DNA from 2 places in the Pantoea allii genome. Region 1 is predicted to be linked to the other one. Evidence: predicted binding sites of a transcription regulator. Region 1 holds the regulator's gene; the other holds the start of a gene.
The links. Region 1 encodes PhoB, which activates phosphate uptake and scavenging genes when phosphate is short. Its sites were predicted from a motif close to CTGTCATAAAACTGNCNNAT; they were not measured.
Positions count from the first base shown of each region.

Region 1 (14,901 bases):
ACAGAATATCCACATGCTGGGCCAGTGCCTCTGCACTTTCCGCGGCATTAATACCGTACTGCTCGGCCATTTGCTGATTGGTGTCTGGTTTGCGATCGTAAATCCAGATAGCCGACGGTGTAATTTGTCCGCTGTTTATCAGCCCGCCAATGATGGCCTTTGCCATGTTGCCACCGCCAATAAATCCGATTGTCTTGTCCAGCATCACCGTCTCCTTAACTGTAACTGTTTCGCCTTTATCAACGATGTAGCTTACTGCAGACAGGATTAATAACAAGTTAGCGGTCACAGACAGGCACCGGCACCCGGCGGCGGGCGGGCAGGAAAGCCGAACGCTATCGCCGCGATCCTGCCCCGCACGCGGGGGTGCTATCAAGCGGCTACAGCATGGGGTTCCGCGAGTCAGGCCCGGCAAATGCAGCGTGTTTTGGTGGGCAGGGCAAGCGCTGGCAGCCTGGCTTACGCGCCAAAGCAGAGATAATCTCAACCCTGAGGGCGCGGGGAATTTTACTTAACCCCCTTTTGGAAACCAGGTTACCATCGTCGCTATTTTCCAGCAGAAGGAACAACCATGTTTATCTGGGTCGATGCGGACGCCTGCCCCAACGTCATTAAAGACGTGCTGTATCGGGCGGCGGACAGAACGCAAACCATGGTGACGTTTGTCGCGAATCAGTTTTTACGTGTGCCACCGTCGCCCTGGCTGCGTACGCTACAGGTGCCGGCCGGGTTTGATGTTGCAGACAATGAAATTGTGAAACGTGTGCAGGTCGGGGATTTAGTGATTACGGCGGATATTCCGTTGGCCGCAGAGGTGATTGAAAAAGGCGCGGCGGCGCTCAATCCACGCGGTGAGCGTTACTCCCCTGCGACCATACGCGAGCGGCTGACAATGCGTGATTTTATGGACACCATGCGTGCCAGCGGCGTACAGACAGGCGGTCCCGCCGCCATGAGCCCGCGGGACCGCCAGCAGTTTGCCAATGAACTCGACAGCTGGCTCAGACAACGGCAACGCTGAATCAGACGAAACTGTCGTCATCGTCGTAATCATTGCCGCCAAAATCATTCAGGTCGCCGTTATCGGCATAGGTATCACTCCAGCCGTTACTTTGATCAAGGAATGACTGATTATCGGCGCCGGTGCCCTGATCGAGAAACGACTGATCGTTGCCGCCGTTAAAGGTATTGAGGCTGTCGTCTACCTGGGGCAGCGGCGGCTGCTCATTAATGATGTTGACGATTTCCTGCGGCTGCGACTGATGGAACATGCTGGTCAGCATGTCGGCCATGACCACGCCACCTGCCACGCCCACTGCGGTTTGCAGTGCACCACCCAGGAAACCGCTGCCGCGTGGCGCAGGTGCGCTGGCATAAGGCTGCTGTGGTTGAGGTGGCTGCTGCGGCGCGCTGTTCCACTGAGGCTGCTGCTGAGCCGGTTGGGGCTGCTGGCTGCCTCCGCCAAACAGGCTGGATAAAAATCCACCGCTGCTCTTGGGCTGCTGCTGCTGTTGCGCCTGTTGCTGAGCAAGACGATTTTCCAGCTCCTGAACCCGCTCATTCAGTTTTTTAAGTGCCGCTTCCTGAATCAAAATGGCCTGAGCCATATAGTAGGGCGCACCTGGTTGCTCCTGCAGATGTTGTTTGATCAGTTGTTCGGCTGCAGCATCGCGTGCCGCAGTCTGGCTTTCAGCTTGTTTCAAACGGCTAAACAGATTTTCAATCAGTTGTTGTTCTTCGCGTTGCATGATGACTCTCCGGTTGCGACTGTTAACAGTATATGGGGGCGATGCGCCGCAATGTAAATTCGTGGCGGTAAGCAAATGTTGCTGACGTAAACTTTTTTGCCTGATGCACAAAATGTGCATAGGTAACTGCCTGTATTTCATTGTGTTGTCGGATAGCAGGGCGCAATCATGCGTAAAATACGCTCAATGAGTAGAGCGCGAAATAAATTCCCGCTATGATGCGTCCTATTATTGAGCCTAACCAGCAGCTGTGATGGGCTGCGCGGCGGAGGAACTGCCCTGATGTCTTTGTCCATTTTTTTGATCGGTGCGCGCGGATGCGGAAAAACCACCATTGGTGAAGCCCTGTCTCAGGCCTTGGGTTACGCGTTTCGTGATACCGATCATCACCTGCAATTCACGACCCAACGTACCGTGGCGGAAATTGTGGCGGCGGAAGGATGGGAAAGCTTTCGTGCACGTGAAACCGACTCGCTTAAAGCCGTGACTGCGCCCTCAACCATTATCGCCACGGGCGGCGGAATGGTACTGGCAGAAGGTAACCGGCGGTATATGCGTGAGCACGGTCAGGTGATCTGGTTAAGTGCACCGGCTGATATTCTGGCCCGGCGTCTGGAAAGCCAGCCGGAAGCCGCTCAGCGACCGACCTTAACCGGGCGTCCAATCGCTGAAGAAATGAGTGAGGTGCTGCGCGCCCGTGCCCATCTGTATCAGGCTGCCGCCCATCATGAGGTGAATGCCATGCAAGCGCCAGAACGCGTCGTTGAGCAGATACTGCAGTCGTTATCCCTGGCGCGTGCCAGCTAGCCCTCAGATTTATCCCCCTTTGGCCGCCATTTCCGCCGTTTTGACTATACTTAACCCATGACAGGCGGTCGCCTGTCGTGTGGAATGTCATTCAGCCAAGAGGGACACATTATGCCGACAAGACCTCCTTACCCCCGAGAAGCGCGCGTTGTGACTGTCGAAAAAGGCCCCGAAGGCAAAAAAGTCATGTCCTGGCAACTGCGGGCCGATCATCCTAAGCCTGACTCGTTAATCAGTGAGCACGACTCTGAGCAGGAAGCGCATGACGCAAAAGCGCGTTATGAAGACGTCGAAAAAGAGTAAGCCGTCGCTCTGGCAAGGATGCCATCGGTCCTGCTTTTTTTCTTCTGCCAGCCTTCGCCGCGTGAGGATCACAATCACTCACTATTTCACGTGACAGATCAGCAAGTTCCCTTCTACACTGCCAGACACCTTAATGTGCTGTGAGGAAGTATTATGCTCAATGTTAGTGAGTATTTTGACGGAAAAGTTAAATCCATCGGTTTTGACAGTGCGAGCACCGGTCGTGCCAGCATTGGTGTCATGGCTGAAGGCGAATACACGTTTGGAACGGCCCAGCCGGAAGAGATGACCGTGGTCAGCGGTTCGATGAAAGTGTTGCTGCCGGGTGAAACACAGTGGGCATGGTTTGAGGCGGGGTCGGTGTTTAACGTACCGGGTCACAGCGAGTTTCATCTGCAGATAGGCGAGCCAAGCGCTTATCTTTGCCGCTATCTGAAAGACTAATAAAACGGCCGCATGTTTCCTGCGGCCGATTGTTTTAACGCTGGGCTTCGCCACCTAAGGCTTCAACCAGATTGCTGGTCAGGGCGGCCAGTTCGCTGGTCATCAGGATAAAGTCTGCATCAAAACGCTGCGCAAAATCTTCCCGGTCAATATCATCGTTCTGGTCGCGCAAGGTATCGCTGAACTTCAGGCGTTTCACCGAACCGTCGTCGGATAACACGAACTGAATACGCTCCTGCCAGTCGAGCGCCAGTTTGGTCACCAGCTTGCCGGCTTCAATGTGGTTGGCAATTTCATCGCACACCAGATCCTGTTTCTTGCAGCGAATCACACCACCATCTTCCAGAATGGCCTTAAGCTCGGCTTCATCCATCAGGGCAAAACCGGCAGGCACATCACCAGAACGCACCCATTCGGTCAGGGTAAGTTCAATCGGGCTTTCCAGCGTCAAGGGCACAACCGGTAACGATCCCAGGCTTTTACGCAGCAGGGCCAGCGTATCTTCCGCTTTTTTCGCACTGGCGCAGTCCACCATGATCAGGTTGTTGACGGTGTCGATCCACAGATACGTCTGACTAAAACGACTGAATGCGCGCGGTAACAGGCTGTGCAGCACTTCATCTTTTAGCGAATCTTTTTCCGTCTTTTTCAGCTTGCGGCTCTGTTCTGCTTCGAGCTTGTCGATTTTGGCTTCCAGCGCCTGCTTCACAACCGGAGAAGGCAGGATTTTTTCTTCTTTGCGCGCGCAAATGACAATTTGACCGTTGTTCACATGGGTCAGTGCATCGCTGCGATTGCCCATCGGGGACACCCAACCGGTCTTGCTCATGTCCTGACTGCCGCAGGGAGAGAAGGTGAACGCATCCAGCTGTTTTTCCATTTCGTCTGCGGACAAAGGAATGTCACGATTCAGACGATAAACCATCATATTTTTAAACCACAACATCGGGATTCCTTACCGTGGCGCGATCGGGCGCACAAATCTCACTAAGTGTGCGCATGATAGCGAAACATCGGAGCGGTTTCATTGCCTTTCAGGCAATCGCCTTTTAGTGTAGAAAACACCTTAACGAATAATGAGGAATAAACTGTGCGTATAGGCATTGATTTGGGCGGCACCAAAACGGAAGTGATTGCGCTGTCCAGCGAGGGGAACGCGCTGTTTCGTCATCGAATTTCCACGCCGCGCAACGACTACCCGGCGACCGTACAGGCTATCGTTGATTTGGTGCGTCTGGCCGAAGAAAAGACCGGGCAAACCGGGACGGTAGGCTTGGGTATTCCGGGGACGATCTCGCCTTACACGCAGCGGGTGAAAAATGCCAACTCCACCTGGCTTAACGGGCAGCCGCTGGACAAAGATTTGGCGCAGGCGCTGAATCGTGACATCCGCATCGCCAATGACGCGAATTGCCTGGCCGTGTCCGAAGCGGTCGATGGTGCAGGCGCAGGGCAGGCGCTGGTGTTTGGCGTCATCATCGGGACAGGATCGGGCGCGGGCGTGGCGATAAACGGCGCGTCGCGCATTGGCGGCAACGGCAATGCAGGCGAGTGGGGCCATAATCCTCTGCCGTGGATGGATGAAGATGAACTGCGTTACCGCGCTGAAGTGCCTTGCTATTGCGGACAGCAGGGTTGCATTGAAACCTTTGTTTCCGGTACCGGTTTTGCCATCGACTATCAGCGTTTAAGCGGTGTAGCGCGCAAAGGCGCAGAGATTATTACCCTGCTGGAACAGCAGGACCCTGTGGCAGCACTGGCGATGAGCCGCTATGAAATACGGCTGGCAAAATCCCTGGCTCAGGTTGTTAACCTGATTGATCCGGACGTGATCGTGCTGGGAGGTGGCATGAGCAACGTGGACCGTCTTTACCAGACGGTGCCAACGCTGATGAAAAAATGGGTTTTCGGCGGTGAGTGTGAAACCCCGGTACTGAAAGCGATGCACGGGGATTCAAGTGGTGTGCGCGGGGCTGCCTGGCTGTGGCCGGAGTAAATGCATCAGGCAAGCGGTGACCTTGTGCAACTGACTGTGGGATGCCCAGGGTCACTCTCTGCTGGCTTAGCGAGCCGGGGCGAAAGCAAACACGATTTGCTGCGGTGCGCCCTGCGGGGGTAAAGGCATATCGCGTGCGCTACTGACGCTCTGCCAGGCTTTCAGACACAGCGACTCGTTTCCTTCCGTGCGCATCACGTTATAGCGTCCGTCCGGGCGACGCTGTGCCGCCACCAGGCAGCGCTGGCCCGCATATTTTGGCGCATCGTGAAAATTGCGCATGACCAACGCATTGATCTGATGAATATAACGGTTCACGTCCTGGCACTGTGCCTGAGACAGATCGGTCGTGCAGCGCGCTTCTTTCGCCTCAGGATGATGACTGCATCCTGCTAACAGCAGCATCGTGGCCGCAATAAATCCTGTACATCTCAACATGCATTACCTCTTACAGACCGGGCAATTCCAGCTTGCTGTAACCCAGTCCATTCATTTTACGTACTTTAATTTGCACGGGAATACGCTCTTTCATCGCCTCAACATGGCTGATGACGCCAATGGTTTTTCCACTGGCGTTGAGTGCATCCAGTGCATCCAGCGCGGTATCCAGCGTTTCCGCATCCAGTGTCCCGAAGCCTTCATCAAGAAATAACGATTCGATACGCGTTTTATGGCTAACCAGATCGGATAGCGCGAGTGCCAGCGCCAGGCTCACCAGAAAGCTTTCTCCACCCGACAGCGTACGCGTATCCCGCGCGCTGTCCGCCTGCCAGGTATCCACCACGTCCAGCTCCAGCGCATCGATAGCACGGCGCTGTAAAAGATAGCGTCCATGCAGGCGATCCAGCTGACGATTAGCCAGGGCTACCAGGTGATCAAGCGTTAATCCCTGCGCAAAGCGTCGGAATTTATCGCCGGTTGCCGAGCCGATCAACTCGTTAAGCAAGGCCCACTGCGCCAGCTCGGTTTCATCCTGAGCAATCTGCGCCAGTAAGGTTTGTTGTTGCGTCCGCAGGCTGGCATCGCTTTGTAACTGCTGCTGCAACTGCCCCTGCTGACTGGCGTTATCCCTGAGTGACAGCCGTAAGTTTTCCAGCTGTGCAGCCAGCGCATCGGCGGAGTCGGGCATATTATCGGGTTTCGCCTGCTGGTGGGCAGCCAGCCGCTGTTGCAACTCTGCCAGACGTGACTGTTGATGGAGCAGATGCTGATCAATCTGCTGCAGTCGCTGGCGCAGTTGGTGCGCTTCCTGCTCGTCCAGCAGTGCGGCCCGCAGGCTCGCCTCGTCCGGGAAGTCGGCCGCCGCCAGTGCGGCACTGAAGCGCTGCTCAGCCTCGGTTAACCGTGTGCTCAATGTATGCAGCTGGCTTTCCAGTAGCGTCAGTTGGCCGGTAAGACGGCTGACCTCTGCCTGAGACTGCTGCAGCCGCTCACGTTGCTGCGTCAACAGCATCTCGTGACCATCGACACTTTCCTGCATTTGCTGACGGGCCTGGGTAACCTCGCGATCGCCAAACAGCGCCGCGCGCTGCTGGCATTTTTCCTGGTGCTGCTGATCCAGTGAGGCGAGCTGCTGCTGTAGCTGAGTCAGGCGTTGCTGCTCAAGCAGCAACTGTTGTTGCAGGGCTTCTGCCTGGCTTTCCGCACGTGCCAACTGAGGCTGTAAGTTAGCAAGCAACCGCTCACTTTCCTGCCAGCGCCGCCAGCGCTGTTGCTGCTCCGCCAGCCAGCTTTCGCGCTGGGCACTGTCAGGCAACGCCAGGTGATAGTCTTTGAACTGCTGATTCAGCGTTTCCTGAAGCTGCTGAGCACTCGCCTGGGCCTGCTGTTGGTGCTGCTGTAAGCGTAGCAATGCCTGTTGCTCATTCTCCAGCTGCTGTTGGGTCAACTGGATCGTTTGCTGATGCTTCTGTAACGCTTGCTGCTGCTGCAGATGTCGCTCTTTTGCCTCCTGATAAGCCCGTTCTGCGCTTTCCAGCGTCTCGACCTGTGCAGTTAATGCCTGTTCCTGATGGCGCTGGGCCTGCTGCCAGTTGGCGAGTTCTTCGGCATCGTTCAGCGTGAAGGTAAGCGCAAGCTCACTGCTCAAGGCCTGCCAGCGCTGGGCTAAACCATCAAGTTGCTGCGTTAAACTGGCGATTTCGTCCTGCAGAGACTGCTGCTGCACCTTCAGGTGTTTTATCTGCTCTTTTTTTGCCGTACCGGTTTCACTCAGTGCCTCTACCTGCTTTTGCAGGTCAGCTTTTCGCTGTTGGTTGGCACTGACTTCCAGAGCACGGTAGGTTTCAACCGCAGGATGTTCGCAGGAGCCACACAGAGGACAGGGTTGTCCGGCCTCCAGCCGCGCCCGATGCTCCTCCAGGTCGGCAATGTGGCTTTCGAGCTGGCAAATTTTCTCCACGTCGGTGAGCTGCTGTTTTTCCCGTTTCCATGTTTCCCGCAGCGTCAGTAATTCTGCCTCAGCCTGCAGGCTGGCTTTTTCAAGATCCTGGCGTCGTTTTTCATACTGACCACGCTGTTGATGCAGCGGCTGCCACTGGGTAGCCAGTAACGTCAGCGTCTGACGTGCGTCACGCTGCTGATTTAACTGCTTTAACGTCTGACGTATTGCTTCGGGAGGATGGGCTTTCTGTAGCGAAGTTAGCGCTTGCTCAGCGTTAGATAATGCGTGCTGAGACTGCTGCCCGGCCTGATTCAGGGGAGCCAGTTGCTGCCCGAGCTGTTCGATCTGCTGTTGGCATCGATGAATTTGCTGTTGCTGTTGCTGCACCTGTTGCGCTGACGCCACCTGTTCGGTTTCATACCGTGCCAGCTGAGCAAAGCGGTCCTGCCACAGTGGCAGGTTTTCGCCCCACAACGCCAGCTCTGCAAGCTGCTGTCGAAGAGTCTGCTGCTGGGTCATCGCCTGTTGCAGATCGCTCACCTGGCGTCGCTCGGCTTGCATCGCCTGTTCGCGCTGCGCGCAGCCTGCCTGCTGCTGACCCGTTTCATGCTGCAACTGCTGGATTTGCTGTGCTAAGGCGGAAAGCGCCTGATCGAGCGGGATGACCTGTTCGGTCAACAGGGTTTCCTGCTGTCGCTGTTGCTGACGCGCCTGCTCGCGGGCCGTTTCCATTTCCTGATAGCGCTGCTGCAACTGCTGCTGCTCATTTGCCGTGGCCTGCATCTGCTGATTGACCTGCTGCTGACGCTGTTGCACCTCATGACGTTCAGCCTGCAGGCTGTCGCGCTGCTGCAGCGCACCGCGCAGTTTTTCTGCCGGTTCACTTCGGGCCAGGCGCTGGCGATCGGCTTCTGCCGCCTGACTTGCCGTTTCTGCTGCCTGACGGGCGGCATTCACCTGCTCACTGTCCGCGCTAAGCTGCTGTGCCAGCTGCAGCCAGTGCTGCTGGCGCTGAGCGGTGTCAAGCTGGCGGCTGAGTTGCTGCTCGGCTTCCGTCAGTGCAGCTTGCTGCTGTTGCAGCCCGGTTCGGGTCGCCTCATCAAGCAGTGCCATGCCGCCCGCCCGGCTGCGCAGCAACTCCAGCGCATTTTTCGCTTCTTTATGGCGCTCGAACGCGGCCATAGAAACCAGACCGTAAATCTCCGTGCCGGTCAGCTCTTCCAGCAACTCCGCGCGCTCGTTGGCTTTGGCATTGAGAAACGCGGCGAACTGGCCCTGTGACAGCATCATTGAGCGGGTAAAGCGCGCAAAATCCAGACCACTGAGCGTTTCGGTGAGCTTGAGTTTGTCGCCCACTTTGTCTGCAACAATCTGGTTATCCGCACAGCGTGCCAGCTCGACGCGCGGTGCCTGCAGTTTGCCGTCTGCCGTACCCCGGGCGCGGTTCTGGCTCCAGAATGCACGCCAGGCTTCACCTTTAATTTCAAATTCGACTTCAGCCAGGCATTCTGCGCAGTCACGCGTCATCAGCGGATTGTGCCCCTGAGAGAGCACGCCCAGGCGCGGCGTCTGGTGATACAGCGCCAGACAGATCGCATCCAGCAGGGTGGTTTTACCCGCGCCCGTCGCCCCGGTAATGGCAAACAGACCATTGCTGGCGAAAGGCTCGGTGCGAAAGTCGATAAACCATTCCCCTTTCAGCGCATTGAGGTTTTTGAATCGCAGCGTGAGGATCTTCATGGGTTCTCCTCCAGCTCGGCCAGCGTCTGCCTGAACAGCGTTGTCACCTGGGCAATCTGCTCATCGTCAAGCGCATCGTTTAGTGCCAGACGCCGGGCAAAAACCTCTTCAACATTCAGTTCGCTCAGGGTTTCATTATCCGTTTGCGTCAGGCTGTGCTGACGCTGTTCACGACTGCGTCGTAACAGCAGCACTTCCACCGGTAAATCTGCGGTCAGGGCTTCCACCTGGCGCTGCAGGTCACTTAAGTACTCCTGAGTCGTGACTTCAATATCCAGCCAGACCGGTTTTTCGCCGCTCGGATGGGAAAAGTCGGCTAGATGCTGGCTGATTTGCGCCAGTGAACCTTTGAGCATCCTCATCGGCTGGAACAGCGGAATGGGCAGGGCATCGATCTCCAGGCCTGCGGAGCCGAACGTCAGCAGATACACACTCTTTTCGCTGCCCAGCTCGTCAAAGCTAAGTGGAATAGGGGAACCGCTGTAGCGAATATGGTCGCTGTTAGCCACACGCTGAGCACGATGAATATGCCCAAGGGCGATGTAATCCGCTGGCGGAAATGCCGAGGCAGGGAAGGCGTCCAGCGTGCCGATGTAGATATCACGCACCGAATCACTTTTGCTGACGCCAAGGGCCGTAAGGTGGCCGGTTGCAATGATGGGCAGGTGCTTGTTCCACGCCTGCGCCGCCGCAAAACTGCGCTGATAATGCGCGGCAATCGCTTCCAGTAGACTGATCTGTTTGTCCCGCCCCGACTGACCGGCCTGGCTGCGCATGATGTCGCGCGGACGCAGGTAAGGAATCGCGCACAGTAACGCGCCGGGTTCGCCCTGACGGGTGGTCAACATCAGCACATCATCATTTTCTTGCGGCGTGGCAACCACTCGCGTATTCAGACAGGCCAGCAGTTCACGCGACTCGTTTAACGTCGCCACCGAGTCATGATTACCTGCCAGCACCACCAGCTGACAGCCGCTGGGCTGTAATGCCACCACGAAGCGGTTAAACATTTCACGCGCATAACTGGGCGGCGTACCGGTATCGAATAAGTCGCCCGCCACAATCAGGGCATCAACCTGGTGCTGCTCAATCTGGATTAACAGCCAGTCAAGAAAGGCCTGGTGTTCAGCGGCACGGCTCTTGTTATAAAAGAACTGCCCCAGGTGCCAGTCCGCGGTGTGGATAATGCGCATAACACTCCCTGCCATAACAATTTGCCCGGCAATTATACTGGCTCTATCACTAAAGCCACAAAACATGTCGTCATGTTGTCATAAATGGTTGTTGCAAGCCGACTTTTATGGCTAACTTTTTCATAAAACTGTCACAAAACTGACGCATAATGACGCCGCAAATATCAGTGAAAGCCGTCCTACCTGCAGGAGTAATAATGGCTAAGCGCATTTTAGTTGTGGAAGATGAAGCTCCAATCCGTGAGATGTTATGTTTTGTTCTGGAACAAAACGATTATCAGCCGATTGAGGCCGAAGATTATGACAGTGCTGTCAGCAAGCTGATTGAACCCTGGCCTGATCTGATCCTGCTGGACTGGATGTTACCCGGCGGTAGCGGCATACAATTTATTAAACATCTTAAGCGTGAAGCCATGACGCGCGATATTCCGGTTATGATGCTGACCGCGCGCGGCGAGGAAGAAGATCGGGTTCGTGGGCTGGAAGTCGGGGCTGATGATTACATCACTAAACCCTTTTCGCCTAAAGAGCTGATGGCACGCATCAAAGCGGTTATGCGTCGTATTTCGCCGATGGCGGTTGAAGACGTGATTGAAATGCAGGGCCTGAGCCTGGACCCGTCATCGCACCGCGTGATGTCAGAAACCACACCGCTGGAAATGGGGCCGACAGAATACAAGCTGCTGCATTTCTTTATGACCCATCCTGAGCGTGTTTACAGCCGTGAGCAGCTACTCAATCACGTCTGGGGCACCAACGTCTATGTTGAAGATCGCACCGTTGACGTTCATATTCGTCGTTTACGTAAGGCGCTGGAACTGACCGGCCACGATCGCATGGTACAAACCGTACGCGGAACAGGCTATCGTTTCTCTGCCCGCTTTTAAACGGAGCTTTAACCGTGCTGGAACGCCTCTCCTGGAAGAGATTATTGTCCGAACTGGTGCTGGCGTGTCTGCCTGCGCTGGTGCTTGGCCTGCTGTTTGGCTATTTGCCGTGGCTCTTGTTACTTAGCGTCGTCGGCATGTTATTGTGGCATTTTTACAACCTGATGCGCCTTTCTCACTGGCTATGGCTCGATCGCACGATGACGCCGCCTTCAGGCCAGGCTAGCTGGGAGCCACTGTTTTACGGGTTGTATCAAATGCAACTGCGCAACCGGCGGCGGCGGCGCGAGTTAGGTAATCTGATTAAGCGCTTTCGTAGCGGCGCGGAGTCGCTGCCTGACGCCGTAATCCTGACCACGGAAGAGGGCACTATTTTCTGGTGCAACGGCCTGGCACAGCAACACCTGGGGCTGCGCTGGCCAGAGGATAACGGGCAAAATATCCTTAACCTGCTGCGTTATCCTGAGTTTTCACGCTACCTTCGCCAGCGGGATTTCGACAAGCCACTGACGCTGGTGCTGAATAACCAGCACCATATGGAATTCCGTGTCATGCCTTACAGCGAAGGCCAGTGGTTAATGGTGGCGCGCGATGTTACCCAGATGCATCAGCTTGAGGGAGCACGGCGTAACTTCTTCGCCAACGTCAGCCACGAACTGCGCACGCCTTTAACGGTGCTTCAGGGCTATCTGGAAATGATGAACGACTCTGTGATGAATCAGCGCTCACGGGACAAAGCGTTGCACACGATGTCGGAGCAAACCCGACGGATGGATAGCCTGGTCAAACAGCTCCTGACGCTGTCGCGTATTGAGGCTGCCCCGGTCATCAACATGAAAGAAAAGGTTGATGTGCCCGTCATGCTAAAACTGCTGCAGCATGAGGCCGAAACCCTGAGCGGTGGGCGTCACGCTATCCATTTTCATACCGATCCCCATCTGAAAGTGTTTGGCAATGATGAGCAATTACGCAGTGCCATTTCCAACCTCGTTTACAACGCGGTTAACCATACGCCAGAGGGCACGCGCATCGATATCAGCTGGCTACGTAGCAAGCAGGGCGCGGTATTCAAGGTGTGCGATAACGGCCCCGGCATTGCTTCTGAGCATATCCCACGTCTGACAGAACGTTTTTACCGCGTGGACAAAGCGCGTTCACGCGCCACCGGCGGCAGCGGGCTTGGGCTGGCCATCGTGAAGCATGCGCTGAGCCATCATAATGCGCGTCTGGAGATCACCAGCATCCCGCATCAGGAAACCTGTTTTACGTTTACCCTGGCACCACGGTTGATTGTTACTAACGGGATGCAGGAGAATGCCGTCCATTAACTGCTGACGGACCGGAACAATGCGCGCGTTTTTTTTGCTGTTCTTCTCTCTGTTGCCTGCCTTGGTGCAGGCGCAGCCTGTTATGCTTTCAGGCAATCTGAGCAGCGCAGGCTCGGACACGCTCGGCTACCTGATGACCTTATGGGGCGATGACTTTAGCCGTCAGTCGCCTGGCGTAAACGTCCAGGTCCAGGCATCGGGCTCGTCAACCGCGCCCACCGCGCTCACCGCCGGTAGCGTGCAGATTGGGGCCATGAGCCGGCCTATGCAGGCGGATGAGCGCCAGGCATTTGAGGCGCGATATGGTTATCCTCCGCTGGCAGTACCGGTTGCGATGGACGCGCTGGTGGTGGTGGTGAATCAGCGCAATCCGCTGCAGTCTGTCTACCCCCGCCAGCTTGATGCTCTGTTCTCTGTCACCCGTCTCTGTGGCGCGCAGCAGGTGCCTGAGCGCTGGGGCGATCTGGGCCTGCATCAGCCAGAATGGCAGCAGCGCGCTATCCAGCGTTATGGCCGCAACTCGGCATCCGGGACATGGGGATTCTTCAAACAGCAGGCACTGTGTCAGGGCGATTTTCGCAACGACGTGGCGGAATTTCCCGGATCGGCGGCGGTGGTTCAGGCCGTCGCCGGCGATCTGCGCAGCATTGGCTATGCCAGTTTTGGTTTTCACCTGAGCGGAGTAAAACTGCTACCGGTGATGACAAAAAGCGGTGAGGCGGTTGCACCCGATCCGGATTCTATCCGCAGTGGTCGCTATCCCTGGGCGCGCCCGCTCTATCTGTATGTGAACAAAGCCCCCGGTAAGCCCTTGCCGCCGCTTTTAGCCGCTTTTTTACAACAGGTACTGTCTAAAGCGGGCCAGCAGCGCGTGAGTGAAGCGGGTTATCTGCCGCTGTCTGAGACGCAAATGGCCGGGGCGCGTAAGGCTCTCCAGTAGGCTTTCCTGACTGTGCAGAACCCGAGGATCACCAGGCATCCTTGATAAAGAACATTCTCCGTCTTAGCCGCGCGCCCTGTGTGCGGGCTACATCCTGGCTATGCTGTTCAGCGTCCATAGCGTCCATAGCGTCAGTTGCGCCGGGTAAGAATGCTGATGCGTAAAAGGACGACCGCGAAATCCGCTCTTCTCGTCGCAACATGAATCTTTTTCATCCCCAGTGAATTTTTTTCGTTTGCGCAGAAGCCGGTCACATGACAATCTGCATTCAGACGTTTAGCCATCTGGAAGGCTGAAATTACATTGTGTAACTATTCCCGCCCGAAATTATCTACTGATCTGGCGGGTGATCAGGAGTCATTATGCAAAGACAAACCGCCCCGTTTCGTGCCGATACCGTTGGCAGCTTCCTTCGTCCCGTCGCCATTAAGCAGGCTCGTGAAAAATTTCATGCGGGCGAGATCAGCGCTGACGAACTGCGTGATGCTGAAAATGAAGCGATTCGTGACGTGGTGGCGAAGCAGCGTGAAAATGGCCTTCAGGTTGTTACCGACGGGGAATTTCGTCGTGGCTGGTGGCACTTTGACTTTTTCTACGGCCTGAAAGGCGTTGAACACTATGAAGCGGATCAGGGCATTCAGTTCAACGGTGTTCAGACCAAAGCGCACGGCGTAAAAATTACCGGCAAGCTGGGTTTTGATGGGCATCCAATGCTGGCGCATTTCCGCTTCCTGCAGAGCGTAGCGGGGGATGCGGTGGCAAAAATGACCATCCCCAGCCCAAGCGTGCTGCATTTTCGCGGCGGACGTAAAGTGATCGACGCAAAGGTTTACCCCGATCTGGATGTGTACTTTGACGATCTGGCGCAGACCTACAAAGAGGCGATTAAAGCCTTTTACGATGCAGGCTGTCGCTATTTACAACTGGACGATACCGTCTGGGCTTATCTCTGTTCAGAGGATCAAAAGCGTGAGATCCGTGAGCGCGGCGACGATCCCGAGCAGTTGGCTCGCACCTATGCACGTGTACTGAACAAGGCGTTAGAAGGCAAACCGGCCGACCTGACCGTCGGTCTGCATGTGTGCCGTGGCAATTTCCGCTCGACCTGGATTTCTGAAGGGGGCTACGAGCC
Region 1 is NZ_CP125958.1:3,538,734-3,553,634, reverse strand. Features, by position in the region: gene proC (pyrroline-5-carboxylate reductase) at 1-205, opposite strand, end outside; gene QNH99_RS16895 (YaiI/YqxD family protein) at 572-1,021, shown strand; gene QNH99_RS16890 (DUF2076 domain-containing protein) at 1,023-1,748, opposite strand; gene aroL (shikimate kinase AroL) at 2,031-2,555, shown strand; gene QNH99_RS16880 (YaiA family protein) at 2,667-2,858, shown strand; gene ppnP (pyrimidine/purine nucleoside phosphorylase) at 3,012-3,302, shown strand; gene rdgC (recombination-associated protein RdgC) at 3,337-4,248, opposite strand; gene mak (fructokinase) at 4,393-5,298, shown strand; gene QNH99_RS16860 (cell envelope integrity TolA C-terminal domain-containing protein) at 5,365-5,736, opposite strand; gene QNH99_RS16855 (AAA family ATPase) at 5,747-9,421, opposite strand; gene sbcD (exonuclease subunit SbcD) at 9,418-10,614, opposite strand; gene phoB (phosphate response regulator transcription factor PhoB) at 10,812-11,501, shown strand; gene phoR (phosphate regulon sensor histidine kinase PhoR) at 11,516-12,829, shown strand; gene QNH99_RS16835 (PstS family phosphate ABC transporter substrate-binding protein) at 12,849-13,769, shown strand; gene QNH99_RS16830 (cobalamin-independent methionine synthase II family protein) at 14,132-14,901, shown strand, end outside.

Region 2 (14,901 bases), 280 kb from region 1:
CTAGCTTAACACTGCCCCGCTTCGCAGGGCAGGTTTGATTATCTGAACTAAGGTTATCTCTTTTAGCGAAATTAGCGAAAAAGGGATGCTTTATGTCAAAACTCTGGGCAGTTACCCTACTCAGCCTGTTACTGGCCGGTTGCGGCGGTAACACAACGCCCGCGCAGGTCCGTTCGCCTGGCGCCCCAACCTCTCCTGGCCTGAAAGCGCTGGACAGCGGTGCCGCCCTGCTGCAATCACGACCGCCGATTGACGCGATCAATGCCTATCTGGATGGTTTTCACTTCTATAACGGCGACAAAAACGGTCAGATGGAAGCGCATCACTATGTCACGGTCTTAAATGATGACGTTATGCAGGCGGTTATTTATGACGGCAACACGCGCGATGCGCGCCTGATGGGCGTGGAATATATCATCAGCGAACGGCTGTACCGGACCTTGCCCAACGAGGAAAAGAAGCTGTGGCACAGCCATCAGTACGAGGTGAAATCCGGTTCGCTGGTCGCACCCGGCCTGCCTGCCGCCGCGGAACATGCGCTGATGACGCGCATCGTCAACACCTACGGTAAAACGTGGCATACCTGGCACACCGACCGTGACAAACAGTTGCCGCTGGGGATTCCAGCGTTGATGATGGGCTTTACCGCCGATGGGCAAATGGACTCGCGCTTTCTGGCCGATCGCGATCGCCGTTTTGCTCTCGACAGTCACAAAATTCGTGCTGAACGGGCCGATATTGACGCGCACCCGGTGGTTCCCGGTGCCAACGCCTGGCAGGACGGTGACGTCATTCAGTTGCAACGTGGCAAGGGCGGAGGCGAACACGCACATGGCAAGACCCAGTTTGCCCCCGCAGAACAGCTTTCAACGCCTTAATCCCAGCGCTGAGCGGCCTCGCGGTCGCTGTTGCGCGCATCGACCCAGCGATCGCCCTGTCCGGTGGTTTCACGTTTCCAGAACGGCGCGCGGGTTTTCAGGTAATCCATAATGAACTCCGCGGCGGCAAATGCACTGCCGCGGTGTGCACCGGTGACGCCGACAAACACAATTTCATCGCCGGGGAAGAGTTCACCGATGCGGTGAATCACTGAAACGCGCTGCAGCGGCCAGCGCTGGCGTGCCTCATCGACGATGTCCTTGAGTGCCTTTTCCGTCATGCCGGGATAATGTTCCAGCGTCAGGGCGGCGACATCATCACCCAAATTATGGTTGCGCACTTTGCCGGTAAAGGTCACCACGGCGCCGTCTTCTTTACATGCCGCCAGCCACTGGTACTCCTGGGCCATATCAAAAGCAGCCGGGCCCACCCGAATTTGCGTTTCCATTTATCCTCCGGTGACCGGTGGGAAAAAGGCCACTTCATCCCCGTCCTGCAAGGGATGAGTCATCGCGGTCAGCGTCTGGTTAACGGCGGCGAGTAAACGTTCACTGTCCAGTGCCAGCGCCCAGCGATCGCCCTTCTGCGCCAGCGCCGCGCGCAGCGCAGCCACGTTGGGGTACTCCGCAGCCAGGGTGAGCGAATCGGTTCCCACCAGTTCCCGCACCTGAGCAAAAAAAAGCACCTTAATCATGGGCAACCGCCTGAAAATCGCCGCTTTTGCCGCCGCTTTTATGCAGCAAACGCAGTTGATCGATCACGATGTCTTTTTGTACGGCCTTGCACATGTCATAGATTGTCAGTGCCGCAACGGAAGCCGCAGTCAGGGCTTCCATTTCCACGCCGGTTTTCCCGCTGAGCCGACACAGGGACGTAATGCGCACCCGGTTCGATTCCGGTTCCGCCACCAGTGCGATTTCCACTTTGCTCAGCATCAGCGGATGGCAAAGCGGGATCAGCTCCCAGGTGCGTTTTGCTGCCTGAATGCCCGCGATGCGCGCCGTCGCGAACACATCCCCTTTGTGGTGACTGCCCTCGATGATCATCTGTAACGTTTCTGGCTTCATCAGCACCAGCACTTCAGCCTGGGCTTCGCGTACGGTGTCATTTTTAGCGGATACATCCACCATATGGGCTTCACCGGCGGCGTTAATGTGTGTGAGTTGTGACATGCTTAACGTTTCTTTAAATGGGTGACAAAGTTGCAGGGACGCGTACGGGCATCCAGTTGATCGGCGATGATGCGCTCCCAGGCACTGGTGCAGGCCGACGTCGAGCCGGGAACAGCAAAAATCAACGTCTGGTTTGCCAGGCCGGCGACCGCGCGGGACTGTAAGGTCGATCCGCCAATCTCTTCATAGGAAATCATGCGAAACAGCTCGCCAAAGCCTTCGATTTCCCGATCGAACAGGGGAAGCAGCGCGTCGGGTGTGCTGTTTTTCAGGTTAAAACCGGTTCCGCCGTTAACGATCACCACCTGCACGTCTTCACTGGCGATCCAGCGTGACACAATGGCCCGGATACGGTAGAGATTGTCTGGGACGATGGCGTGGTCGATAACGCTGTGTCCAGCTTCGATCGCGGCTTCACGCAGATAATCACCGGATGTATCGTTGCTGGCATCGCGGCTGTCTGAAACCGTTAACGTAGCAAGCTGTAACGGTTGAAACGCGCTGGCTGGTTTACCCATATTTGCTCCTGCAATTAACCGCCAATATAAGAAAGATTCTGTGTAATACCGGTATTCCCCTGTAACAGGAAATGCGTCTGTTTCTTCTGTCCCAGACTGCTGGCAATACGCGCCTGCAGTTCCTGCTGCTGATCGTCTGACGCGAGCAGATCCCGTAACGGAATCCCGCCGTCACCAAACAGGCAGAGGTGCAGATTGCCCTGCGCGGAAACCCGCAGGCGGTTACAGCTGGCGCAAAAATCTTTGGAATACGGCATGATCAGCCCGATTTCACCCACGTAATCGGGGTGATAAAACACCTGGGCCGGGCCATCGCTGCGACCGCTGATGCGGCGCTGCCAGCCCTGCGCGATCAGCTTATCGCGGATCACCTCGCCGGACACATGCTGCTCGCGAAACAGCGCACCGCCGTCACCGGTTTCCATCAGCTCAATAAAACGCAGCTGAATGGGACGGGTACGAATCCAGTCAAGAAAGGTCGTCAGATTATGGCTGTTCACATCGCGCATCAGCACGCTATTGACTTTGACCTGGCTGAACCCAGCCTCAAACGCCGCGTCAATGCCCGCCATCACCTGATGGAATTTATCCTGGCCGGTAATGGCGTGAAACTGGCGTGCGTCAAGGCTGTCTACGCTGACGTTAAGGGCGGTAAGTCCGGCATCGCGCCATTGCTTAACGTCACGCGCCAGCCGGTAACCGTTGGTGGTGACCGCGATGTGACGAATCGCCGCGTTTTCCCTGACCGCCGCAATGATGTCGGTAAAGTCGCGGCGCAGGGAAGGTTCGCCACCGGTCAGGCGTACTTTTTCTGTGCCCGCCGCCGCAAAGGCGCGGGTGACCCGACGAATTTCATCCAGCGAGAGAAAGCTTTTATTGCGGATACCGTTTGGCTGGTAGCCATCCGGCAGGCAATAGGTACAACGGAAGTTGCAGACATCCGTGACCGACAGGCGCAAATAGTAAAATTTGCGCGAAAATGCATCAGTAAATTGTGACACCAGAACACCTTTCCAGTTCGGGAGATGCAGTCATTTCTTCCTGCACCCTGGCAGCGCGAAGGCTACGGCCTGAATCCCCTATCCGCAGACGTAGGCATTCAGGCTTGAGTGTACGTTAACCGGCTGGTCAACGCGGTCTACAGATGGTAGCGCGATTAGTGATTATGCGCCATCCACGGCTTTTACTCTCTGTGCTCCAGTAACGTTAACTTTCACCGTATTTCGCCCACAGGATAAGTTAACATGGCCGGTAAGCATTGACGTAAATCACCCTCGTCTGCATCAATAGTGCGCATAAGCGCCGCAGACGCGAAAAAGGAGAAGTATGAATCGAACACTGGCGGACCTTGATCGCGTGGTGGCCTTAGGGGGCGGACACGGATTAGGACGCGTGATGTCTGCCCTGTCTCCCCTGGGTTCACGCCTGACAGGCATTGTCACCACCACCGATAACGGCGGCTCCACAGGCCGCATTCGTCGCGCCGAAGGCGGTATTGCCTGGGGCGACTTGCGTAACTGTATTAACCAGTTGATTACCGAGCCGAGCGTGGCATCTGCCATGTTCGAATACCGCTTTACCGGCAACGGTGAACTGGCCGGACACAACCTGGGCAACCTGATACTCAAAGCGCTGGATCACCTTAGCGTACGCCCGCTGGAAGTGGTTAACATCATCCGAAACCTGCTAAAGGTCGACGCCTTTTTAATTCCTATGTCTGAACAGCCGGTTGATTTAGTGGCAACCGATGTCGAGGGCAATGCCGTTTACGGTGAAACCGCCATCGACGAGATGAAACTTCCGCCTCAGGAACTGATGCTGCACCCTGCCGTACACCCCACCCGGGAAGCGCTCGACGCCGTTGCAGAGGCCGATCTGATCCTGATTGGGCCTGGCAGTTTTTACACCAGCCTGATGCCCATTCTGCTCATGAAAGAGATGGCCCAGGCGTTACGGCGCACCCCCGCCAATATGGTGTTTATCGGCAATCTGGGCCGGGAGTTGAGTCCTGCGGCGGCCACACTTACCGTGGCCGATAAACTGGCGATGATGGAACACTACATTGGCAAGCGGGTGATTGACGCCATCGTGGTTGGCCCGTCCACGGATGTCAGCCGGGTGGAAAACCGCCTGATTATTCGTGAACCGCTGGAGGCGGCCGATATCAAATATCGTCACGACCGCCAGCTGCTCCGCGCCGCGCTGGAACACGCTATTCAGGGGTTTAACTGAATTACGACACCGCAATAAATAACGTGCGCAATTCTTGCAGTTGATCGCGCAGGCCAGCCGCCTGTTCGAACTCCAGGTTTTGCGCATGTTGCTGCATCTGCCCTTCCAGCTCGTGAATCTTTTTCTGCAATGCCTGCGGCGATAACGCCAGGTAATCGGCATTGCTTTCGGCCGCACCGCGTTTGCTGGGTTTGGCTTTGCCGCGGGTTTTCACCACGTTATTGCCCAGCTCCAGGATATCGGTGATTTTCTTATTCAGGCCCTGCGGCACAATGCCGTTTTCTTCATTGTGGCGCTGCTGCTTTTCACGGCGGCGATCGGTTTCTTCAATCGCCCTCGCCATTGAAGGCGTGATTTTATCGCCGTAGAGAATCGCTTTACCGTTGATGTTACGCGCCGCACGACCAATGGTCTGAATCAGCGAGCGTTCCGAACGCAGGAAGCCCTCTTTGTCCGCATCCAGAATCGCCACCAGCGACACTTCGGGCATATCCAGCCCTTCTCGCAACAGGTTAATCCCCACCAATACGTCAAATTTACCCAGACGCAGGTCACGGATGATTTCCATACGTTCCACGGTATCAATATCCGAGTGCAGATAGCGCACTTTTTCGCCGTGCTCTTCCAGGTACTCGGTCAGGTCTTCCGCCATGCGTTTGGTCAGGACGGTAACCAGTACACGTTCATTGACGGTGACGCGTTTGCGGATCTCTGACAGCAGATCGTCAACCTGGGTCGCGACGGGCCGCACTTCGAGGATCGGGTCCAGCAGGCCGGTCGGACGCACCACCTGGTCAATCACCTCGTCGCCGGATTTTTCCAGCTCGTATTTGCCTGGCGTTGCCGATACATAAATCGTTTGCGGTGCCAGTGCCTCGAACTCTTCAAACTTCATTGGGCGGTTATCCAGCGCCGAGGGCAGACGGAAACCGTATTCCACCAATGTCTCTTTACGCGCCCGGTCACCACGATACATGCCGCCAATTTGCGGAATCGTCACGTGGGACTCATCCACCACCAGCAGGCCATCTGCCGGGAGATAGTCAAACAGGGTCGGCGGCGCTTCTCCAGGCCCACGGCCCGAAAGGTAACGCGAGTAGTTTTCGATGCCGGAGCAGTAGCCCAGCTCCCCCATCATCTCCAGATCAAACTGGGTACGCTGGGTGATACGCTGCTCTTCCAGCAGTTTGTTATTTTCCAGCAGGTTTTTACGCCGGTCGGCCAGCTCGACTTTGATGTCTTCCATGGCCTGTAAAATGCGCTCACGCGGTGTGACATAGTGCGTCTTGGGATAGATCGTAAAGCGCGGCACCACTGACTCAACCTGGCCGGTGAGCGGGTCAAACAATGACAGGCGCTCCACCTCTTCATCAAATAATTCGATCCGTAGCGCAATGTCGTCAGATTCCGCAGGGAACACATCGATAACCTCGCCGCGCACCCGGAAGGTCCCGCGCTGGAACGCCTGATCGTTGCGGGTGTACTGCAGCTCTGACAGGCGGCGCAGGATGCTGCGTTGATCGATAATCATACCGCGCGTTAAGTGCAGCATCATTTTCAAATAAAGATCGGGATCGCCCAGGCCATAAATCGCCGACACCGATGCGACGACGATAACATCGCGCCGCTCCAGCAAGGCTTTTGTGGCGGAAAGACGCATTTGCTCAATGTGTTCGTTAACCGAGGCATCCTTTTCGATAAAGGTGTCGGAACTCGGCACATAGGCTTCAGGTTGGTAGTAATCGTAGTAAGAGACAAAAAACTCCACGGCGTTGTCCGGAAAGAACTCTTTCATCTCACCATACAGCTGCGCCGCCAGGGTTTTGTTGGGCGCTAATACCATGGTGGGCCGATTGAGATCGGCGATTACGTTAGCGACGGTAAAGGTTTTACCCGATCCGGTGACGCCTAATAACGTCTGGTGCGCCAGTCCATCTTCCAGTCCGGCTTCCAGACGACGAATCGCTTCCGGCTGATCGCCAGAAGGCTTGAAAGCGGAGTTCAGTTTAAAATCTTTACTCATGAATAGGGTTCCTGCAGAAGAAAGACGGCGGGCAGCCCATTATTTTACTCTGCTATGCCGATTTTGCCAGAAAAAAATACTGGATATAATAACAGTAATGATGCACAGTAACGGACATCACTTTCCGCTTGACTCTTTGGCTTTATCCCTTGCTGTCGGCTGTTTTTGTTGCGCCAGGTTATCCCCAAGCCAGGCCCTGATTTAACATTTGTCAAGCATGTGTCATAAAATTGCAGTTTGATGAATCGGCACCAATCCGGCAGGCTTGTTTTTTGATAACCCATTGATTTATAGCCGCTACTTTAAAAAGCCCAGATTCTCATCATCCAGTTACCAGGCCCCGTATTTCCTCGCTTCTAACCTGTTTTCATTATCTAATGCACAAGGTTATCCACAGGAATAGTGGATAACTGATGACAGCCCTTTGCACATCAGCTGTGTATAATTTTTTTCGTCGTCATGGCGGCCCTAAAAAAAATTTTTTTTTCGCTTAATTTCTGACACTAACTGGCAGGATTGAGCTACCGCAGCGGCACTCGCCTTGATCTGCGACAACCCCTTTTCTTTTTTTTATTTTTTGTGGTCTGGCACCTGCCCCATTAGCGAGCAGACGCACTTCATCACGCCTTTCGCCTGCACCGCCGTTGCACCGCGCCTTAAGCTAAGGCTGGCATTGTTCATTTTTCTTTATCTTTAAATGATGGTATTTCCGCAGGTTAAGCCAGCCACAGGGGGCAATAATGACTCTGGCCTGGGAATTGCATAACGTTTTACCAGCGTAGTACAGGCAATAGCGGTGTTGAAGATCCCGCTATCTCATTAGAGCGATTTACCAGAGATGAACGGCGAAAGCATTCAGGTTAATTATCTGGAAGGAGCGCGTCAGATGTTAAGTTTACGGTCGGTGAATCAGTTTTACGGTAAAAATCATATTCTCTGGAATGTGGATCTGGACCTGCCTCCCGGCACCTGCACCGGCATACTGGGACGGCCAGGCATGGGGAAAACCACCCTGGTCAACTGCATTATGGGGAAGCTGCCTATAAACAGCGGGACCATTAGCTGGCAGCAGGATGGTTCGCCGCCTGAGGACCTGTTGTCCCAGCCTGCAGAGCTGCGCGCCCGTCAGGGCATTGGCTATGTTCCGCAGGGGCGACATATTTTTACTCAGATGAGCGTCGAGGATAATTTACTCATCGCTTTACTGGCAGGCGCACAACCGCGTGACGGCTATCGGGCTATCCCGGAAATGATATTCGACCTGCTGCCGGCGCTTTATTCGTTGCGTCAACAGCGTAGCGGCGATTTGCCCGTCTATCAGCAGCAGCAACTGGCGCTGGCCCGTGCGCTGGTCTTACAGCCGCGCCTGCTGATTCTGGATGAGCCTGCCGACGGTATGGCACCCTGGCTGGAAGAAGAGATGGGGAATCTGATTCGTCGCCTGAACCGCGACTATGGCCTGACGATTTTGCTGCTTGAACAGCGGGTTTCATTGATTCGCCGCGTGGCTGACAACTTTTTACTGCTGCATCGCGGCCGCAATGTGGCTCAGGGCAACGTCACCCAGCTGGATGACGGTACCCTGGATAAATGGTTAACCGTGGCCTGATTCGCCAGGCAGCGTCAGGTACTGACCACAGTCAGCCTGCTGGCCCTCATCCGTTAACCAGGGAATCACACCCAGACAAGGTGCCGGAAGGCGCTGTGTTAAGGCCGTGAGGTATTCCTGATAGCGCCGACCGGGCGGCTGTACCGTATTGGCGATCCAGCCCGCCAGTCGCAGACCGCGCGCGCGGACAGCATCGGCCGTCAGCATGGCATGATTAATACATCCCAGCTTAACGCCCACCACCAAAATCACCGGCAGTTGCTCCGCCTCTACCCAGTCTGCATAGGTTTGCGTCTCAGAAAGCGGCGTGTACCAGCCGCCTGCTCCCTCGACCAGAATCCACTCGGCCAGCGGCTCAAGTTCACGCAGCCCCGCCGACAGGGTGGCAAACTCAATCGGTCTGCCCTCATCCGCGCTGACGATATGCGGCGAGGTTGGCTCCATAAACGCCAGCGGATTCACCTGCTCGTAGCGCAGCGCGACGTTGCTGTAACGCTGTAACGCCAGCGCATCGCTGTTACGCACGCCTGACGCAGTTAACTCACAGCCCGAGGCAACAGGTTTATAGCCTGCACAACGATAACCTGCAGCCGTGGCAGCCTGCAGCAGCGCCGCACTGGCCACCGTTTTACCGACTTCGGTGTCGGTGCCGGTCACAAACCAGCGTTTCATGATTTCGTCACTCCAAACATCACATGGTAACTGAGGCGAAAACCCTGCTCATCCCGGGGCCAGTGGGCTTCGAGTTGAGCAAGACGTTGACCCGTCAACAAACAGGCGGATCGCCCGCTATGCAAATGGGTTGCCCCGATGCCCTTCAGAGAGCGCATCGCGCTGAGGGCATCGGGGAAATGCAAGATAAAGGTTTGTGCATGGCAGTGCAGATGCTGAGTTTCACAGGCGGCGGCAATCTCCTGCGCGGGCAGGAAGCGATTAGCGTGCAGGCTGCCATCCAGGTGCGACCAGGCCTGATGGACTTCGTGCAGAGAGCCCGCGCTCAGGGTGGAAAAAAGCAAACAGCCGCCAGGCTTTAGTACCCGGTTAAACTGCGTTAGCGCCCCCTGCAAATCTTCGCTCCATTGCACCACCAGGTTGCTCCATACCAGGTCAACGCACTGGTTTGCCAACGGCAGCGCATCGATATCCCCTGCCAGATAGTGATGTGCGACGCCATTTTGCCGGGCCTGGTGCAACATCTGCGCCGACAGGTCCAACGCGGTGACCTGTTTGCCCCGCTCGTGCCATATCCGGCTGTACCAGCCGGTCCCACAACCGGCATCCAGCACCTGCAGGCCAGTGCGCGCGGGGGCCCACGCCAGCAGTGCATCACCGCTCAACCGTTGGAGTTCGGCATGGTGATCATACTGGGAGGCCGCGCGACCAAAGGCTCTGGCAACGGCGCGTTTATCAACCTGCAGCGTCATGCAGCGCCTCCAGTAAGACATCAATATCGTCTGGCTGATGGGCGGCCGTCAGCGTAATACGTAAACGCGCTGTCCCCGGTGGCACCGTTGGTGGACGGATCGCACTGACCCAACAGCCCGCACGGGCTAAGCGCGCAGACAGCGCCAGCGCCTGCCCGTTATCGCCAACGATCAACGGCTGAATCGCGCTGGACGAATCCATAAGCGCCCAGGGCAATGAGGCCGCCCCGTGACGAAAATGGGCGATGTTGTGAGCTAGACGTTGGCGATATTCATCGCCCGCCTGCACCTGTTTAAGCGCGGCTAACAGCGCGCTGGCCTGGGCCGGCGGCATCGCGGTGGAGTAAATCAGATGGCGGGAAAATTGCAGAAAATAATCGGCGGTAGCCTCATCACACAACAACGCGGCGCCACTGACACCGAAGGCTTTGCCAAAGGTCACCACCAGCAGGTCAGGTTTGATGCCCTGCGCCCAACAGCTGCCCCGCCCCTGTTCGCCGGTGATACCAATACCGTGCGCATCATCGACCAGCAACCCCGCGCGGGCCTGTTTCGCCTGAGCAGCAATCGCCTGTAAGGGCGCGCTATCGCCATCCATACTGAAAATGCCTTCGGTGACCACCAGCGTTTGCCCCTCGCAGGGCGCATCCAGCCGGGCAGCCAGGCTATGTGGATCGTTATGTGCAAAACGGCGCAGCTGCGCCGGGCTGAGGCTGGCGGCCTCCAGCAGCGAAGCATGAGTGAGTTTATCGGCCAGGATGCGGTCATTTTTCTCGGCTAACAGGTGAATGACCGCCTGGTTGGCCGCAAAGCCCGAAATAAACAGCAGTGCGCGCGGATAGCCCAGCCAGTCCGCCAGTTGGGCTTCCAGCTCAGCATGGAGGCGATGATAGCCGGTGACATGGCTTGATGCGCCCGCGCCAGCACCCGCCTGCGCCACGCCCTGTTGCCAGCCCGCGATCACGGCAGGATGCTGGCTCAGTCCAAGATAGTCGTTACTGGAAAAGTGGCGATACATCTGACCGGCATGGCGGATCAGGCGCGTTTGGTTCTCCTCAATCACCCGCCGTTCACGCCAGCCATCTTCAGCCCGGCGCTGCGTCAGCGCCTGCTGCATGCGTTGCTGCCAGCTCATTACAGCGCCGCGTTATAGAATTTTTCTGTGTCGGCGTGAAGCAGTTGCTCCGTTAACTGCTGCTGTTGTGCATTGTCGCCGTTGTCAGTCTGGGTATGTTCAGGATTCAGCCCCAGCTTGCGGAACAACAGCATATCTTTATCTTCTTCCGGGTTCGGCGTGGTCAGCAGTTTGCATCCGTAGAAAATGGAGTTCGCACCTGCCATAAAGCACATCGCCTGGGTCTGTTCGCTCATCTGCTCACGGCCCGCCGACAGGCGAACATGCGAGGTCGGCATCATGATACGGGCGACGGCGATGGTGCGGATAAAGTCGAACGGCTCAACGTCATCATTCTCTGCCAGCGGAGTGCCTTTGACCTTCACCAGCATGTTGATCGGCACGCTTTCCGGCGGCGTAGGCAGGTTCGCCAGTTGCACCAGCAGGCCCGCGCGGTCGTTCACCGTTTCACCCAGGCCCACAATCCCGCCAGAACAGACTTTAATGCCCGCCTGGCGCACTTTACCCAGCGTATCCAGGCGTTCCTGATAGCTACGTGTGGTAATGATATTGCCGTAAAACTCCGGCGAGGTATCCAGGTTGTGGTTGTAGAAATCGAGTCCGGCACTACCTAAACGCTGGGCCTGGCTGTCGCTCAGCGTGCCAAGCGTCATACAGGTTTCCATGCCCATCGCTTTAACGCCTTCCACCATTTTTTCCAGGTAAGGCATATCGCGGTCACTGGGGTTTTTCCACGCGGCACCCATGCAGAAGCGGCTCGAACCGGCAGCTTTGGCCTTTTGCGCGGAACGCAGTACCTCATCCACTTCCATCAGGCGCTCCGATTCCAGACCGGTCTTGTAACGGGCGCTTTGCGGGCAATATTTGCAGTCTTCAGGGCAGGCCCCGGTTTTGATCGACAGCAGCGTGCTGACCTGAACCTGACGGGGATCGAAGTGCTGGCGATGCACCTGCTGTGCCTCAAACATCAGTTCAAGAAAAGGCCGATCGAACAGCGCCTGCGCCTGGGCTATAGTCCAACGTTGTGACATTACATACTCCAAAAAAGGTGTCATCCCGACAGTTAACGTGGTTATACTTGTAAACTAAATCTTTTTATTTTGGTTTACAACTCCAATGTTTACTCCACAGGACGCTGAATTTGATCGCCAGCATATCTGGCATCCCTATACCTCAATGGCGCAGCCACTGCCCTGCTATCCGGTTGTTGCGGCTCGGGATTACCATCTGCAACTGGCAGATGGTCGCGAGCTGGTGGACGGGATGTCGTCGTGGTGGGCGGCGATACATGGCTATAACCATCCGCGCCTGAATCGGGCGCTGCAACAGCAGATGGCGCAGATGTCCCATGTGATGTTCGGCGGCATTACCCATCCTGCCGCCGTGGCCCTTTGCCGCCAGTTAGTCACCATGACGCCAGACGCGCTGGAGTGCGTGTTTCTGGCGGATTCCGGCTCCGTTGCCGTCGAAGTGGCGATGAAGATGGCGCTGCAATACTGGCTGGGGCGAGGAGAAACGCGTCAGCAGTTTCTGACGCTCAAACGGGGTTATCACGGCGATACTTTTGCCGCGATGTCGGTATGCGATCCGGATAATTCCATGCACAGCCTGTGGCGCGGCTACCTGCCCGAGCACCATTTCGCTGAAGCACCGCAGTGCGGGTTTGATGATGAGTGGGAGGCGCGCGATGCTGAGGATTTTGTCCGGCTGATCCAGCAACATCAGAGCCAGTTGGCGGCGGTGATTCTGGAACCCGTGGTTCAGGGCGCAGGTGGGATGCGGTTTTATCATCCGCGCTATTTGCAGGTCGTGCGCGAGTGCTGTGACCGCTATGGCATCCTGCTGATCGCCGATGAAATCGCCACCGGCTTCGGCCGCACCGGTAAGCTGTTTGCCTGCGAACATGCGGCGATTACGCCGGATATGATGTGTGTCGGAAAAGCCCTGACCGGCGGCACCATGAGCCTGGCCGCCACCCTCACGACGCGGGAGGTGGCTGATACCATCAGTCACAGTCCGGCGGGCTGTTTTATGCACGGCCCCACCTTTATGGCGAACCCGCTGGCCTGTGCCGTCGCAACAGAAAGCCTGGCGATAGTGCAGGAAGGCGACTGGCGTCATCAGGTTGCCGCAATAGAACGTCAGCTACGTGACTCGCTGCTGCCCCTGCGCCACGCCCCCGAAGTGGCCGATGTTCGCGTGCTGGGAGCCATCGGCGTTGTGGAAACCCATCGCCCGGTCAACATGGCAGCCTTACAGCAATTTTTTGTCAGCCAGGGCGTCTGGATTCGGCCCTTTGGTCGCCTGATTTATCTGATGCCACCTTATATCATCACGCCTGAGGCGCTGCATACGCTGGTCAATGCGATAGGTGCGGCGCTTGAGAAGCCGACACACTTTCTTTCTTAATGTTTCAACGGCTGGACGTAAACCGGCTTTTGGTTAAGATGAAAAGGCAGTGACCATTAACGCAAGGAGATGTGATGCGAGTTTACAGCCAGGATTTACATGACGGCGACAAAATGCCGGAAAAACACGTTTTTAACGGAATGGGTTATCAGGGCGATAATCTTTCCCCCCACCTGGCCTGGGAAGACGCGCCAGAGGGCACCAAAAGTTTTGTGATCACCTGCTTCGATCCGGATGCGCCTACAGGCTCAGGCTGGTGGCACTGGGTGGTGGCGAATATTCCGGCCGACACGACATCGCTGCCGCAGGGAGCGGGTTCCGGTAAAGCCGCGCTGCCAGCCGGCGCGCTGCAGACACGCACCGATTTTGGCCAGGCCGGCTACGGCGGCGCGGCACCACCCGCCGGTGAAACCCATCGTTATATCTTCAGCGTTCATGCGCTGGATGTGGATAAAATCGAGGTTGATGAGGGTGCCAGCGGCGCGATGGTTGGGTTTAACGTGCACTTTCACGTGTTAGCCAGCGCAGCGTTAACTGTTCATTACGTCTGATCGTCGCCTGACAATGCCGCTTCCGGTTAAACGTCTTACCGGAAGCGGCCATCCTGAACGTTACCCTGCCAGTTGATGAACCACCACCCACATTGGACCCTGTCCAACGGCGTAACGGCCTACCGGCTTCAGTAATCCCTGTGGCGGGGTAATGTTATACACCTCAATGTGGTGCGACTTCTGCCCTGCCGCCACCAGGTACTGACCCGTATGATCGATATTGAACCCGCGCGGCTGGGTTTCCGTAGGCTGGAACCCTTCCCGCGTCAGAACGGCGCCGTCTTCGCTGATGCTGAATACCGTTAACATGCTGCTGGTGCGATCGCAGGCATACAGGAAACGGCCATCTGGCGTCAGATGAATATCCGCAGCCCAACGGGTACCGGTAAAATCTGGCGGCATGATATCCAGCGTTTGCACCGACTCGACCTTGCCATGCGCATTGTTCAGCGCCCAGACCTCGACCGTGCTGTTGAGCTCATTGACGCTGTAGGCGTACTGTCCGTTGGCATGAAACGCCATGTGCCGCGGCCCGGCCCCTTCCGCCGTCGTGACCTGCTCTTGTGCATGCGGGGTTAACTGACCATCAGCGCCAAGATCAAACAGGCAGATGCGATCCTGCTTCAGCGCAGGTACGTACAGCGTGCGATCGGCATTGTCGATATTGGCGGAGTGGCATCCCGCCAGACCGTTAATCACCTGGCTCGGTGCCTGTGGCACGCCGTCTTCGCCTATTGGGCTGATACTGACGCACGCATCGTTATAGGAACCACAAAACAGGAACCGGCCAGCATGGTCGGTGGAGATATGGGTCGGGCTTCCCGGCAGCGGTGCCTGTCCGGCTTCGGTCAGCGTGCCGTCCGGGGCGATGCGAAACGCCAGTACGCGGAAGTCGGGACGCACGCCTACATACAAGAAATCTTTTTTCGGACTCACCACCATAGGCTGA
Region 2 is NZ_CP125958.1:3,260,111-3,275,011, forward strand. Features, by position in the region: gene QNH99_RS15405 (OBAP family protein) at 93-878, shown strand; gene moaE (molybdopterin synthase catalytic subunit MoaE) at 875-1,327, opposite strand; gene moaD (molybdopterin synthase sulfur carrier subunit) at 1,328-1,573, opposite strand; gene moaC (cyclic pyranopterin monophosphate synthase MoaC) at 1,566-2,051, opposite strand; gene moaB (molybdenum cofactor biosynthesis protein B) at 2,054-2,569, opposite strand; gene moaA (GTP 3',8-cyclase MoaA) at 2,584-3,573, opposite strand; molybdenum cofactor riboswitch at 3,560-3,693, opposite strand; gene QNH99_RS15435 (gluconeogenesis factor YvcK family protein) at 3,896-4,801, shown strand; gene uvrB (excinuclease ABC subunit UvrB) at 4,803-6,824, opposite strand; gene QNH99_RS15445 (ABC transporter ATP-binding protein) at 7,711-8,433, shown strand; gene bioD (dethiobiotin synthase) at 8,419-9,105, opposite strand; gene bioC (malonyl-ACP O-methyltransferase BioC) at 9,102-9,857, opposite strand; gene bioF (8-amino-7-oxononanoate synthase) at 9,841-10,992, opposite strand; gene bioB (biotin synthase BioB) at 10,992-12,023, opposite strand; gene bioA (adenosylmethionine--8-amino-7-oxononanoate transaminase) at 12,109-13,401, shown strand; gene QNH99_RS15475 (kinase inhibitor) at 13,476-13,952, shown strand; gene pgl (6-phosphogluconolactonase) at 14,013-14,901, opposite strand, start outside.
Region 2: a site for PhoB is predicted at 7,044-7,063, ahead of uvrB (excinuclease ABC subunit UvrB). Genes of this name have one in related genera too.